Runella sp. SP2: one gene and its partner. The protein of the gene in region 1 binds, or shares a complex with, the protein of each later gene. Links are inferred from orthologs where the notes say so. Each region holds a gene or a part of one and is shown in the gene's direction. Other genes may lie near its edges.

Evidence for each region.
Region 2: the proteins of uvrA (region 1) and mfd are in contact, whole or in part, in a crystal structure (PDB 4DFC), measured with the Escherichia coli proteins. The link is inferred for Runella sp. SP2 from one-to-one orthologs.

What each region holds. Positions count from the first base shown.
Region 1 is NZ_CP031030.1:5,036,795-5,044,946, forward strand. The notes cover bases 1,972-5,401. They hold uvrA (excinuclease ABC subunit UvrA), read left to right. Parts: upstream 1,972-2,348; coding sequence 2,349-5,201; downstream 5,202-5,401. Other genes in these bases: DTQ70_RS20285 (S41 family peptidase), read left to right, coding at 1,972-2,027; DTQ70_RS20295 (hypothetical protein), read left to right, coding at 5,232-5,401. Outside these bases: more of DTQ70_RS20285, read left to right, coding at 1-1,971; more of DTQ70_RS20295, read left to right, coding at 5,402-5,492; DTQ70_RS20300 (YcxB family protein), read left to right, coding at 5,566-6,087; DTQ70_RS20305 (SO2930 family diheme c-type cytochrome), read right to left, coding at 6,569-7,666; DTQ70_RS20310 (parallel beta-helix domain-containing protein), read right to left, coding at 7,747-8,152. UniProt on the Escherichia coli protein: The UvrABC repair system catalyzes the recognition and processing of DNA lesions. UvrA is an ATPase and a DNA-binding protein. A damage recognition complex composed of 2 UvrA and 2 UvrB subunits scans DNA for abnormalities.
Region 2 is NZ_CP031030.1:2,312,680-2,318,985, reverse strand. The notes cover bases 1-3,946. They hold mfd (transcription-repair coupling factor), read left to right. Parts: upstream 1-380; coding sequence 381-3,746; downstream 3,747-3,946. Other genes in these bases: DTQ70_RS09785 (DUF4038 domain-containing protein), read left to right, coding at 3,830-3,946; DTQ70_RS09795 (Rpn family recombination-promoting nuclease/putative transposase), read left to right, coding at 1-193. In the rest of the region: more of DTQ70_RS09785, read left to right, coding at 3,947-5,179; DTQ70_RS09780 (OmpA family protein), read left to right, coding at 5,276-6,306. UniProt on the Escherichia coli protein: Couples transcription and DNA repair by recognizing RNA polymerase (RNAP) stalled at DNA lesions. Mediates ATP-dependent release of RNAP and its truncated transcript from the DNA, and recruitment of nucleotide excision repair machinery to the damaged site.

The sequences.
Region 1 (8,152 bases):
CCTCTACTCTGTTAAAAGAAAGCGAACTCATTGCGAATGAGAAAGAAAATTACCTACCAAAATATTCTCCCGACGGCAAAGAAATCGCCTTTGTGGAAGACCGCGCGACGCTCAAAATCCTTACGTTGGCGACCAAACAAACCCGTACGATTCTGACCAACCAAGACTTGTTTTCATGGGGCGACCACGACCAGTATTTTCAATGGAGCCCCGACGGAAAATGGTTTTTGTTTGATTACAAAATCCCCAACCTCCGCGAAGGTGAAGTGGGCCTAATTTCTACCGACGGCAAAGGTAAAATCACCAACCTTACCCAAAGTGGTTTTGAAGACGAAAGTCCCAAGTGGGTACAAGGTGGAAAAGCCATGTTGTGGTTTAGCAACCGCGAAGGTTTGAAAAGCCTTTCGCAAAGCGGGAACACCCAATCAGACGTTTATGCGATGTTTTTCACGCAAGCAGCTTTCGACAAGTTTAAATTGAGCAAAGAAGAAGCTGCTTTGGCCAAAGAAGTAGAAGAAAAAGCGGCAAAAGCCGATACCACCAAAAAGAAAGATGCAAAAAAAGACTCGACGGTAGTGATTGAACTCGACGGGTTGGAGTTGCGCAAAGCCCGTTTGACCATTCATTCATCCAACTTATCGGATGCCCTTATCAACAAAGACGGCGATATGCTTTATTATCTTTCACGTTTTGAAAAAGGCTATAACCTGTGGAGCACCAACCTACGCACCCGCGAAACCAAACAGCTCGTGGCACTCAACGCCAACGGCGGTGGTAGCATGGTGTGGGACAAAGAACAGAAATCTATTTTCTTAAACTCCGACGGGCGAATTTCTAAAATTGACCCTACTTCTGGCAAACAAGAAAGCATTGGCATCAGCGGCGAAATGAACCTCGACGTGGCCGCCGAACGGGCGTTTATGTTTGAGCACGTATGGCGCCGTACCAAAACTACCTTTTACACGGCTACTTTCCACGGCGTTGATTGGGATAGCTACAAACCCGATTATGAAAAACACCTGCCACACATCGGAAACAATTACGAATTCTCGGAACTACTTTCGGAATTACTGGGCGAGCTGAACGTCTCACACTCAGGTGCTTCGTATTTTGGCGGAGGAACTGCGGGAGCCGATGCTACAGCTGCGTTGGGTGTTTTTTACGATCAAAGTTTTACAGGAACAGGAATGCGCGTAGAAGAAGTGATAAAAGATGGCCCGCTCGACAAAGCAGGCTTAAACATCAAAGCAGGAACCATCATCGAAGCCATCGACGGTGAAACCCTTACGCCCGACCGTGACTATGCGCAGTTTTTGAATCGCAAGTCGGGTAAAAACGTTTTATTGACCTTGCTTGAAGGCACAGCACGTCGTGAAGTTGTGGTAAAACCCATTTCAGTAGGTGAAGAAAGCCAATTATTGTACAAACGTTGGGTACGTCGTAACCAAGACGAAGTAGAAAAACAGAGCAACGGAACACTAGGCTACATTCACATTCCTGGCATGGCCGATGGGCCTTTCCGCGTCACGTACGACGAAGTAATGGGTAAATATGCGCTCAAAAAAGGTATTGTGGTCGATACCCGCAACAACGGCGGCGGCGACTTGGTATCCGATTTGGCCACTTTCTTTTCGGGTAAAACCTACATGTACAACTCTACCGACAAGCGCGTTATTTATTCGGAGCCAAGCTATCGTTGGAGTAAGCCGAGCATTTCGTTGGCCAACGAAGCTAACTATTCCGACGGCCACTGTTATGCCCACATGACCCAAGCGGCTTCGCTCAATAAGCTGGTCGGGATGCCCGTACCAGGAACTTGTACGTTTGCTGGTTGGGAAACCTTACAAGACCCAAGCATCCGTTGGGGCGTGCCGCCTGTGGGAGTGAAAAGCATGGCGGGTACGTACCTAGAAAACGCCCAAACAGAACCCAATATCAAGATTTCTAACGACTACGACATAGTAGGCAAAGGCAAAGACCAACAGCTAGAACGTGCCGTAGAGGAATTGGTGAAAGAGGTGAAGTAGAGGAAGCAGCTACAAAAACCTCATTGATAGCTCTAATTTTAAAACACATAGAACACAAGTAGAATAAACACATAGTAAACAAAGAAATCGGCCCGACGCAACGGCCTTTAAATTTGTGTACTATGTGAAAATTCTATGTGACCTATGTGTTTTATTTTGCCCAGTCACCTGCAAACTGAAAACGACGAACAATACTTAAAAACTATTCCAGAGTGGCGTTTGCACAAAAAATTTCAATCTTCGTTCGAAACAGAGCTGCTCCCTAATACGCCCTCCCAATAGAATTGGTAACTTTACGGTTTCGTTTTGCGTTACCAATTCATGGAGAACAATCAGCCTATTTTAACAGACATCGAACTCACAGGCCACGACCGCATTGAGGTTATGGGCGCCCGAGAACACAATCTAAAAAACATCGACGTTACCATTCCGCGCAATAAACTCGTGGTAGTAACGGGTATCAGTGGCAGTGGCAAATCATCGCTTGCCTTTGATACCATTTACGCCGAAGGCCAACGCCGCTACATGGAGAGCTTTTCGGCCTACGCGCGCGGTTTTTTGGGCGACATGGAGCGCCCCGACGTGGACAAAATCGAAGGACTCAGTCCTGTCATCAGCATTGAACAAAAAACCACCTCGCGCAACCCCCGCTCTACGGTCGGGACGGTAACCGAAATCTACGACTTTTTGCGCCTTTTGTACGCCCGCGCAGGTGATGCTTACAGCTACGCCACGGGGCGACCAATGATTAAGCAGTCGCAAGACCAAATCATCGACCAAATTCTCGGTCAGTTTGAGAATCAAAAAGCGATACTCCTCGCCCCTGTCGTGAAAGGACGGAAAGGGCACTACCGCGAATTGTTTGTTCAAATTGCCAAACTAGGCTACACCAAAGTACGGGTGGACGGTGAAGTGCAGGACATTACGCCCAAAATGCAGCTCGACCGTTACAAAATCCACGACATCGAAATTGTTATTGATAGGTTAATTCCAAAAACCGAAGACCGTTTTCGATTGAGCCAATCGGTCGGAACTACTCTCAAGCAAGGAAAAGGGGTAATGATGCTTTTGGATGCGAAAAATCAAGTGCATTATTTCTCCCAAAACCTCATGGATCCTGAGTCGGGAATCAGTTACGACGACCCTGCTCCCAACAGTTTCTCCTTCAACTCCCCTTACGGCTGGTGCCCTACTTGCCAAGGATTGGGCGTGATTGAGGAAATTACGGAAGAAAGTATCATTCCCGATAAAACCCTCAGTCTCAGCAAAGGCGCCATTGCTCCCATCGGCGAGTACCGCGACTTATGGATTTTCAAACAACTTGAAGTATTACTCAAACCTTACAAAGTAAACCTCAATACTCCGATTGAGAAGTTTCCAGCCGAGGCCATTGACATTATGCTCAACGGCACCGACGAGCCTGTGCCTGTACCTTCCAAAAAGTATGAAGGGACTGAATGGAACACCAAATACGAGGGCATCATTCCGTTTTTACGCCGTCAGCAAGAAAACGGAACGGAGAAAATTCAGGAATGGCTCAAGGATTTTATGCACATCAATACCTGCCCCGATTGCAAGGGGGCTCGTTTGAAAAAAGAAGCGCTTTGGTTTAAAATTGGGGATAAAAACATTGCCGAATTAGCCGAAGCTGATATTAGCGAATTGAGCCGCTGGATCAACGACGGACTGGAAGAGCGTATCACCGAACGTCAGCGGTTGATTGGCCGTGAAGTGCTCAAGGAAATTAGAAAACGAATTGGTTTCTTGCTAGACGTTGGCTTGGATTACCTTACCCTCAACCGTCCCTTAAAAACCCTTTCGGGGGGCGAAGCGCAACGCATTCGTCTGGCCACGCAAATCGGGACGCAGCTTACGGGCGTGCTTTACATCATGGACGAACCCAGCATTGGATTGCACCAACGCGACAACGTTCGTCTGATTGATTCGCTAAAAAAACTACGGGATTTGGGCAACACCGTCCTCGTCGTTGAGCACGACAAAGACATGATGCTCGAATCCGATTATATCCTCGACATCGGCCCTGGCGCGGGACGCCACGGCGGACAAGTAGTAGGCCACGGAACTCCCGCTGAGTTTCTGGAAAACGGCTCTCTGACCTCCGACTTTTTGAGTGGCCGCCGCGCCATCGAAATTCCTAAAAAACGCCGCGCAGGAAACGGTAATGCCATTGTGTTGAAAGGCGCAACGGGGCATAACCTCAAAAACGTAACGCTCAAACTTCCGCTTGGTAAAATGGTGAGCGTAACGGGCGTGAGCGGCAGCGGGAAATCTTCCCTCATCCACGAGACGTTGTTCCCGATTCTCAACCGCCATTTTTACAATTCAAAACGCGAACCGTTACCGTTTAAAAGCATCGAGGGTCTAGAGCATATCGACAAAGTAATTGAGGTGGATCAGTCACCGATTGGCCGCACACCTCGCTCTAACCCTGCGACCTACACCAACTTATTTTCGGAAATCCGTACGTTGTTTGCCGAACTTCCCGAGGCCAAAATTCGTGGTTACAAACCTGGACGTTTTTCGTTCAACGTAAAAGGCGGTCGTTGTGAGGATTGCGAAGGCGCGGGAATGAAAAAAATCGAAATGGAGTTTTTGCCCGACGTTTACGTTGATTGTGATACCTGCAAAGGCAAACGCTTCAACCGAGAAACCTTGGAAGTACGCTACAAGGGAAAATCCGTGGCCGATGTCCTCGACATGACGGTAGAGCAAGCGCTGGAGTTTTTTGAAAGTATCCCAAAAATTCACCGTAAAGTTCAGACCCTCAACGACGTGGGCTTAGGATACATTACCCTTGGTCAACACGCCACTACCCTTTCGGGTGGCGAAGCGCAACGTGTAAAGCTGGCTGAAGAACTTTCTAAAAAAGATACAGGCAAAACGCTCTATATTTTGGACGAACCTACGACGGGGCTTCATTTTCAGGACATTAAACATCTGCTTCACGTCTTGGATAAACTCGCCGACAAGGGAAATACGGTACTGATTATTGAGCACAACTTGGATGTCATCAAGGTATCAGATCACGTCATTGACCTTGGCCCTGAAGGTGGAAACGGCGGCGGGCGCATCATCGGCGAAGGCACGCCAGAGCAAGTAGCAAAGGTAAAGGAAAGCTTTACTGGGAAGTTTTTGAAGATGGAGTTGGAGTAATGTGTAATTTTGAAGAAAACCAATAAAGTTATGGAATCAACCTTTGTGTTACGCCGCGACGAACTGAATACCGAATTTATTGAAGTAATCAAAACGCTGTTTAAAAATCAACAGGAATTACAAATTACGGTTACCGCCTCGCACGATTTTGGGCTTAATGAACCTGAAAGTGCAGATGCTTATTGGGCACGATTAAAAAAGGCCGCCGCCAATGTAGAGTCAAGGACTCAGGTCGTAGAAGTTACAGAGGATGAGCTAGATGATATGACTAAGCGACTATTACAAAAATGAGAAGGTTGAAAACACCATTGTAATCCAATTCATTAGCCAAACTTTATTACTAACTAAATAGCAACAAACGTAAATGCAGCCATTTACAATAAATTCAGTGTTAACCGAAAAAGATGCCATAGTAATAGGCGAAAAGTTATTTAGAAAACGTAACAGATACGTCTTTTGGGGAGGCCGCATTATTGCTTATCTATCGTTATTTACTTCGTTTTTTTTAGTTCAATTAGAGTTTGAGCGTAAGGCTAATGAGCCTAGTAATTTTCTTGAAACCATCTGTTTAATAATCATCTCTCTATTGCTATTACTACTTCCTAAGCTAAGGGCATACCAATTTCGTAAAAACTTCATGTCAAATGCCTCAGTTAAAAATGGCTTAGTATCCCGTTTTAGTGATGATAAAATAGAAATTTTAGCGGGAGAGTCTACTTCCCAAGCTCCATGGGTCACTGTGTATGATTTCGTCCAAATTTCAAACTGGCACCTTCTCATGTTCAATGAGGTTAATTACATACCTATTTCTAAAAATCAGATAACAGAAGAACAGGTTTTGTGGATTGAATCTAAAATTGAGAAACAAAAACTATTGAGTAAATAGACTGTATTAAAATCAGTGTAATCAATGCTTATTTTAAGCTAGTCTCAAGCCCTACACCGCAGCGGCAGTAATTTTTAAGTAATAAAGCAAAAGTTTTAGAGTAATTCAAAGCAGCCTCGGTAGAGGCGCAACATTTGTAGTAACAGCAGGTGATTTTTTAATTTTTGCTTCGGAGAAGCATAACAAAGCAACAAGTTATGCTTCCGCTCGGGCGGCCCCGTCCGAAGCAAAAGGGTTTTATGGATGCCCCTCTACTACTACAAAGGTTGTGCTTCCGCACAGGCGGCCCTGTCCGAAGCGATATAAACTACAAATACACTAAAATTTATGCTCAACTACTTAACACTTCAACTTCTGAAAATCAGGGCTAAAGCCCCATTATATTCTCATACTTCATCCCCCAGCCTAAAGGCATGGGGTTAAAGTAGAAGCAACTTTATGTCCACTTACCTTTGCTTATCTGTTTACAAAGTCCCAGCCACTATTTCCTCTTCTGCAACCCATCAATCCACTGCGTAATCAGCGCTACGCCTTCTTTGTGGATGCTCACTCGACCGATTTCGGGCATCATTACCCCTGGATGCACCGAATCCATGCGGTAAGTAAGAATCGATTCTTTCCCTTTTCCTGGGTTAATGTCAAATCGGTAAGGCCCCGCCCCCATCCCCGCTGCTACGGGCGACTTCAACACTCCCCAATGAAACGGGTCTTTTTCTTCGTAATTTAGGTACAAACCCGACGTAGAAGCGGGGCCATTGGCGTGGTGACAATGCCCGCAGTTCACGTCCAAATACGAACGTGCACGGTCATTGAGCGATGCCTTCGCTTCGTTCATACTTACCAACGGAATTACTTTCGCAATGTCTTCTGCTTTGGCTTTCAGATACCCCACTTTTTGCCAACGAGCCAACTGGTTTTCTTTTCCATCTTGGTAGGCAAGCTCATGGTTTAGTTGCTTGATTTTTGGCCCAATAGGCATAAAAACGTCCTTCCGATTGTGGCAGCTTTTACACTGATTTTTGTTGGGAATGGCATAATTTATCTGGTGCGTTTGCCCTCCTTCGTCTTTCCAGCTTACAGGAATCGTTTCACCCGTTATTTTATAATCGGCTTCGGTTTGGTCATCCTTCCAGCGGTAGGGATAGGCTTTCCACGTTCCTTGGTCTTTTACTAACAGGCGCGTTTCAAGAATACGACGCTCGCCCGTTGGTTTGGAGAAATCTTGGGGATAGTAGAAATTTTTGACCAAAATTGTTTTATCAGGAAAATCCAACGGTTCGTTGGGCTGGTTTACATCAAACGTCGCCGAAGTACCTTCGGGCATCCAAACAAACCGTTTTTTAAAGGCATAGTCGGTAAACAATGTCGCGGCAGGTTCGTATTCCAGCACGTTGTCGTTGGGTAACAATTGCTTTAATTCTCCTTTGTAAAAACCGTATTCTGAGAGCTTTTTAAGGGGAAATTCGCTAAAATTCAGTTGAGAAGGGTGCGACGTTGAGCTGTTTTGAACCCTGCAACTGTATAGCCAACCGAGTGTTATCGTTACCGCAGCTAAGTATAAGAATTTTGATTTGAACATACTTTTAGTATTTTATTGGGTAACCACTACGTGGCAATTAACGAAATAACATAAGCCATGCCGTGTAACGGCTACCCTTATTATTGCCCCACCGACGCCACGTCCGTTTTTACCTCTACGTTACACATCGCAAACGGCTTGACATCATTAAAGACCTCAATTTCGGTGACTGCACCGCTGGCAGGGATTAGGAAGCGCGAGAAACGAAAATCTTTCTGGTTTTCTTTGATGCAAATATTCATCGGATTTTGCTCCGCCGATTTTCCTTTTTTCTCGTCGATGATGCCATCATAAATCACATCTTGCGATTTAAAGCACTTCGCCGCCACCAATTTCCCCATTTCTTTGGTCAAGTCAGGTACTCCGAACGTCCGCTCAAAGGTATTGTCATGCACCGAAACGTTGGTGGTAAACGGCGACCAACCAGGGTGGTTAGGAATGGGCAACTCGGTGATGTGATAACTTGCAATGGCAATCGAGTACGTC
Region 2 (6,306 bases), 2.7 Mb from region 1 along the record:
AATTGTTGAGTTTGTATTAGATAGAGAACGGCGTCTCAGTGAGCAAAGAGGTGAAAAAAAAGGAAAAGAGGCTCAAAAGTTGGCTTTTGTGGTTAAAATGATAAAATCTACCGATTTTGATGATGCTCAAATCGCAAGTTTGGCCGACGTGACTCTGGATGTTGTTAAAAAAATGCGATTAGCGCATAAATAAAAAAGTTTTCCTTCATCACGCCATGCTATGAATTGGAAGAACTCGGGGCTAGAATATTTCTGAAACGGGGCTTTGAAAAGAATTCCATGCGCTTTAAATCAAATTCTTCCTAATTTTGTTATTCAAATGGTGCCGATGAGAAACCCCTCGTCGGCCTTTTGCTGTTTTAAAGACTTGAAATTAAAAAATGCTTTCAACCCACGATTTTCTTCAGCTATACGCCAACGACAGCCTCGTTCAAGTGATTGTAAATCAAATATCAAGCTCGCAGCAGCACATTCAGCTCAAAGGGCTTGCGGGTAGTTTGGATGCCGTCATAGGGGCGGCAGTTCATCAAAGTTTGCCTCGATTGTGCCTATTTGTAGCCAGCGACCGCGAAGAGGCCGCTTACCTACAAAACGACTTGCAAAATTTACTTGGCAAAGAAGTTTTGTATTACCCAACCTCCTACAAACGACCTTACCATTACGAGGAAATTGAAAATGCCAATGTGCTCATGCGCGCTGAGATTTTGAATAAACTCAACGTGGCCGTACCTGATAATTTTTTGGTAGTGACTTACCCTGAGGCACTTTTTGAAAAAGTAATCAACAAACGATCGTTGCTTACCAATACCTTCACTGTAAGAGTTGGCGAGCGGTTAGATGCGCAGTTTTTGCGCGAATTTTTGTTGGGATACGACTTCGAAATAACTGATTTTGTGTTTGAAGCGGGTCAGTTTTCGGTGCGAGGGGGGATTATTGACGTGTTTTCTTATGCCAGTGAATTTCCTTATCGAATCGAATTATTTGGGGATGAAGTAGAAAGCATCCGTTCCTTTAATCCTGATTCTCAACTGTCGGTAGAGTCCGTTAAACACGTCAACATCATTCCTGATATTCAAAATAAATTGACGCTCGAAACCCGTGAGTCGTTTTTGAGTTTTCTTCCAACCAATGCCCTTTTGTGGTTTAAAGACGTAGAGTTGACCCTTGAGGTGATTGAAGAATGTTTTGAAAAGGCCGAAAATGCTTTGACAGGGGTTAAAAGTGGCGATATTCAATTGGTATCTGATCCGAATGAGATTTTTGAAACGCGTCGTGGATTTTTGAACCAAATAAAAACTTTCAAAACGATTGAGTTTGGAAGGCGTTTTTATGGCCCATTTAGCCCCAAAAGTGAAACAAACAATGCTTCGTCTCGAGAAACATGGGGAGCAAAGCCGCAGCCTTCTTTTAACAAAGATTTCAAACGATTGATTGATGATTTGTCTGAACGCCAGCACCAAGGTTACACCAACGTGATTGTGGCGGAATCGGCCAAGCAATTGGAACGTTTGGAGAAAATAGTGAATGAGCTCGACCCGTATGTGAAGTTTCGGCCGATGAATATTTCGCTTCGAGAGGGGTACATCGACGATCAACTCAAGGTGATTTGTTATACCGATCACCAAATATTTTCACGCTTCCACAAATACCACGTCAAGGAGAAATTTAGTAAGTCCAAAGCCTTGACGTTGAAGGAGTTGAAGTCGTTGAAGACGGGTGATTTTGTAACCCACGTGGACTATGGCATTGGGCGTTTTGCGGGTTTGGAAAAGGTAGATGTAGGCGGTCGCGACCAAGAAGCCATTCGTCTCATTTATCGCGACAATGACATTTTGTTTGTCAGCATCCACAGTTTGCACAAAATCGCGAAATACACAGGAAAGGAAGGCGGCGTAGTGACCATGAGTAAATTGGGCTCGCCAGAGTGGGAAAACAAAAAATCGAAAGTAAAACGACAACTCAAGGACATTGCCCAGGAGTTGATTGGACTTTATGCCAAACGCCGAAATGCCCAGGGTTTTGCATTTACCAAAGATACCTACCTACAAGCCGAACTCGAATCGTCGTTTTTGTACGAAGATACGCCTGACCAAGCCAAGTCAACGGCGGATGTGAAAGAGGACATGGAAAAACCGCACCCAATGGATCGTTTGGTTTGCGGGGATGTTGGTTTTGGGAAAACAGAAATTGCCATTCGGGCGGCGTTTAAGGCCGTAACCGACAGCAAACAAGTGGCAGTGTTGGTGCCAACGACGATTTTGGCCATGCAACATTACAAGACTTTTAGCGAACGTTTGGCTGATTTTCCTGCGCGGGTGGAATACATCAACCGTTTCAAATCTGAAAAGCAAATCAAGGAAATTTTGAAAGAGGTGGAAGCGGGCAAAATTGATATTTTGGTAGGTACGCACCGCATCGTTAACAAAGACATCAAGTTCAAAGATTTGGGCCTGTTGATTATTGATGAAGAACAAAAGTTTGGGGTGAAGGTCAAAGACCGTTTAAAAGAAATGCGCGTCAATATCGACGTGCTGACCCTGACGGCAACCCCTATTCCGCGAACGCTTCACTTTTCACTCATGGGAGCCCGCGACTTGTCGGTGATTGCAACGCCTCCACCAAACCGTCAGCCCGTAACGACTGAGGTGCAGGTGTTTAGCGAGATATTTATTCGTGATGCGGTGAGTTATGAGCTTAACCGTGGTGGACAGGTCTTCTTTGTCCATAATCGTGTCAACGACATTGAGTCAATTGCCAACTTGATTTTGCGCTTGGTACCTGAGGCGCGTATTGGGGTTGCGCACGGCCAAATGGAAGGCGATAAACTGGAGAAGGTGATGATGCGCTTCATCGAGGGCGAATACGATATTTTAGTCAGTACAAACATCATCGAATCAGGGATTGATATACCAAATGCCAATACCATCATCATCAATTCAGCCCATTATTTTGGGATGTCAGACCTTCACCAAATGCGGGGTAGGGTAGGGCGTTCCAACCGAAAAGCATTTTGTTATTTGTTGACGCCGCCCATTTCCCACTTGACTACCGATGCCCGCAAGCGACTTCAAACGTTGGAAGAGTTTTCGGAGCTAGGCGATGGCTTCAAAGTAGCGATGCGTGACCTTGATATTCGGGGGGCGGGAAATTTATTGGGCGCCGAACAAAGTGGTTTTGTCAATGACCTTGGGTATGAAATGTACCATAAGATTTTGGACGAAGCCGTGCAAGAATTAAAACAGACTACGTTCAAGGATTTGTTCGATTTGGGTGAGGCGGTGCAGGCCATTCAGGTCGATTGCCAGATTGAAACCGACTTGTCGATTTTGATTCCAGATTATTACGTAAAAAATATTTCGGAACGTTTGTCGTTATATACTCGTCTGGACAACCTCAAGAGTGAAGAAGAATTGAGCGCTTTTGGTGATGAGGTTGCAGATCGCTTCGGTCCTTTACCTGAGGAAGTAACGTGGTTGATTGAGATGGTGAGAATCAGGTGGATGGCCGAAGCGCTTTTTATGGATAAGTTGACCCTCAAAAATAATACGCTCAAAGGCTACATTATTTCAACTGGCAATGATTCATTCTTCCAGTCTCCAAAATTTGGGCATATCCTCAGTCATATCCAACGCAATCCCAAGCGTTTTGCGCTCAAAGACCTTAAAAACAAATTGCTGCTTACTTGCTCCGACGTTAGGAGCTTGCCTGAGCTACGCAAGGTCTTGGAAGAACTGACGGTGAAGTAAGTGGGTAGTTCTTCGTTTTTTATTAGTTTTGCCCCTTTCCTAACCTTCTTGACTCTTTTGTTATGCCCCAAACGTTACGTGTGATGTTACTGTTGCTTCTTGCAACAACTACCCTCTTTGCCCAAAAGAAAAAAAGAAAATCGTCTTCTCGAAAAAAGAAGGCACCAGTGACCGTAGTGAGCCAAGGAATTTTTCCGTTGAAAGTCAGTAAAAATGGCCGTTATCTTACCGACAAACACGGTCGCCCCTTTTTACTAAATGCGGATGCGGGTTGGAATCTTCTTTCTAAACTTAAAATAGAAGAAGCAAAAGTGTATTTGTCGGCCCGAAATGCCCAGCAATTCAATACGGTTTTTGTTCAGTTGCTCCCAACCGAGCCCGACGAAGCGAATGCGTATGGGCAGTTTCCATTTGCGTCCAAAGGCGATTTTTCCAACCCAAACGAAAAGTATTTTCAATACGTAGAAGAGGTAGTTCGTTATGCGGCTCATTTGCAAATTGTGGTGGCGCTTGCACCCGCTTGGCTAGGCTGTTGTAAAACGAATTGGGATGAGGTACAACGAAAGAATGGCACCGACAAATGCCGCTTGTATGGGGGGTATTTGGGGAAACGCTTTAATAAATTTTCAAATATACTCTGGGTAATGGGCGGCGACCGTGACCCGCAACAGGAGGAAATAGTGCAGCGGGCAATGGCAGAGGGCATCAAAGCCGAAGCACCGCATCACCTGATGACTTACCACGCGGCAAGTTCACACTCCAGTACAGATGTGGCGGGAAAAGAGGCTTGGCTAGATTTTAGTATGACATATACTTACTTTCGGGGAAAAACTGGTGCGTGGACGATGGAAATGCCCCAGGTTTATGAAGCCTCGTTAAAAGAACATAACAAAAACCCCAGAAAGGTGTTTATTTTAGGTGAATCACAGTATGAAGATGAAAAAGATGGAAATGCTCAAATGATTCGTCGGCAGGCATATTGGTCGCTTTTAAGTGGTGGGAGTGGGCATTGTTACGGAAGCTCAGTCGCTGATTTTGGGGACGATTGGCGGCAAAAACTCCAACTACGAGGCGCACAGGATATGGAGCTGTATTACAAAATTTTTAGCGGATTGCCATGGTACTTGTTTCGACCCGATACCACCGATGAGGTTTTGGTTGAAGGGCGGGGTACGTACGGAAATGATGATTATAGTGTGGTGTCGGTATTGCCCAACAACCGAATGGCGGCCATTTATATACCCACAAGTAGGACATTAAAAGTGAATGTTGGCAAAATAAATGGTACAAATATTCGCGCTTTATGGATTAATCCCCAGACCAACAAACGCTTCATTGGTGGCTATTTTAAACCGCAGGGAATCAGGGAACTTACGCCACCTACCTTGGATGAAGATTGGCTATTGTTGCTGGGAAATGTAGGCCGCAAGTAAATCCGTCAAATCTGTACCAGAAGGTGTTTTTGGAACGATTTTTGCTTATTTTTACCGAAAATAAACACATAAAATAGAACTTACTTCATCGCTGTAATGACCAAGATAACGTGTTGGTTGTACTGTTTTTTGGGTTTTGTGGGTCTTTGCCGCGCACAAGAGGTGCAGTGGGCCAGCAAGTTACAGGGTTTTTCTTCTGAATACATCAAAGAGTCAACGGGCAAAGAATACAGGGCGGTGCAAGCCTTGGGCTATCCCAATTCGATACCTCCTTTTGGCGAAACTGCCTGTGCATGGTCGCCCTACAATGCCGATTCTAATGTAGAAGAGTGGATAAAAGTTGGTTTCGAGCGCCCACAAAAAGCACGCCAAATAGTAATTGTCGAAAATTTTAATCAGGGTTGTATTACCAAAGTTTTTGCCTACGATGCTGCTGGAAAAGAGGTGTCAGTGCTTGACAATGGGATGCCCGTTCTGTCGGATGTAGGCCGTGTACTATCGCTTAACATGCCCGACACTACGTTTGAGGTTAGTTCAGTCAAAGTAGTCTTAAATCCGATTCGGGTAAAGGGTTACAATCAAATTGATGCCATTGGCTTAAACGCTTCTGCCAAGCCCTTTGATCTTAAAATCAATGTGTATAAAGATGCTCCCAAAGAAATCATTAAAGAGAACTTAGGCGTAGGGGTCAATTCTAAGGCCCAAGAAGTAGCACCAGTGATTTCGCCCGATGGGAAAACGATATTTTTTACAAGGGGGAAATTTGAGAAAAATATTGGCGGTGCAGAAAATCAAGATGTTTGGTTTTCAACCCGTCAAGGCGAACTGTGGGGGGAAGCTCAGAACATGGGAAATCCTATTAATAATGCCGACAACAATGCCATCGTAAGTATTTCTCCCGACGGAAAGACGTTGTACTTGATGAACGTCTATCGTCCAGATGGAACAATGACTTTTGGTTTATCGAAGTCAACCCGTTCAAAATCGGGATGGAGTATGCCAGTTGAGTGTAAAATTGAAGATATTTACAACCTTGATAAACGCAACAACACTGAGTTTGCCCTTTCCCCCAAAGGAAATGTATTGGTCATGTCGGTCAAGCGGCAAGATACCAACGGTGATCGCGA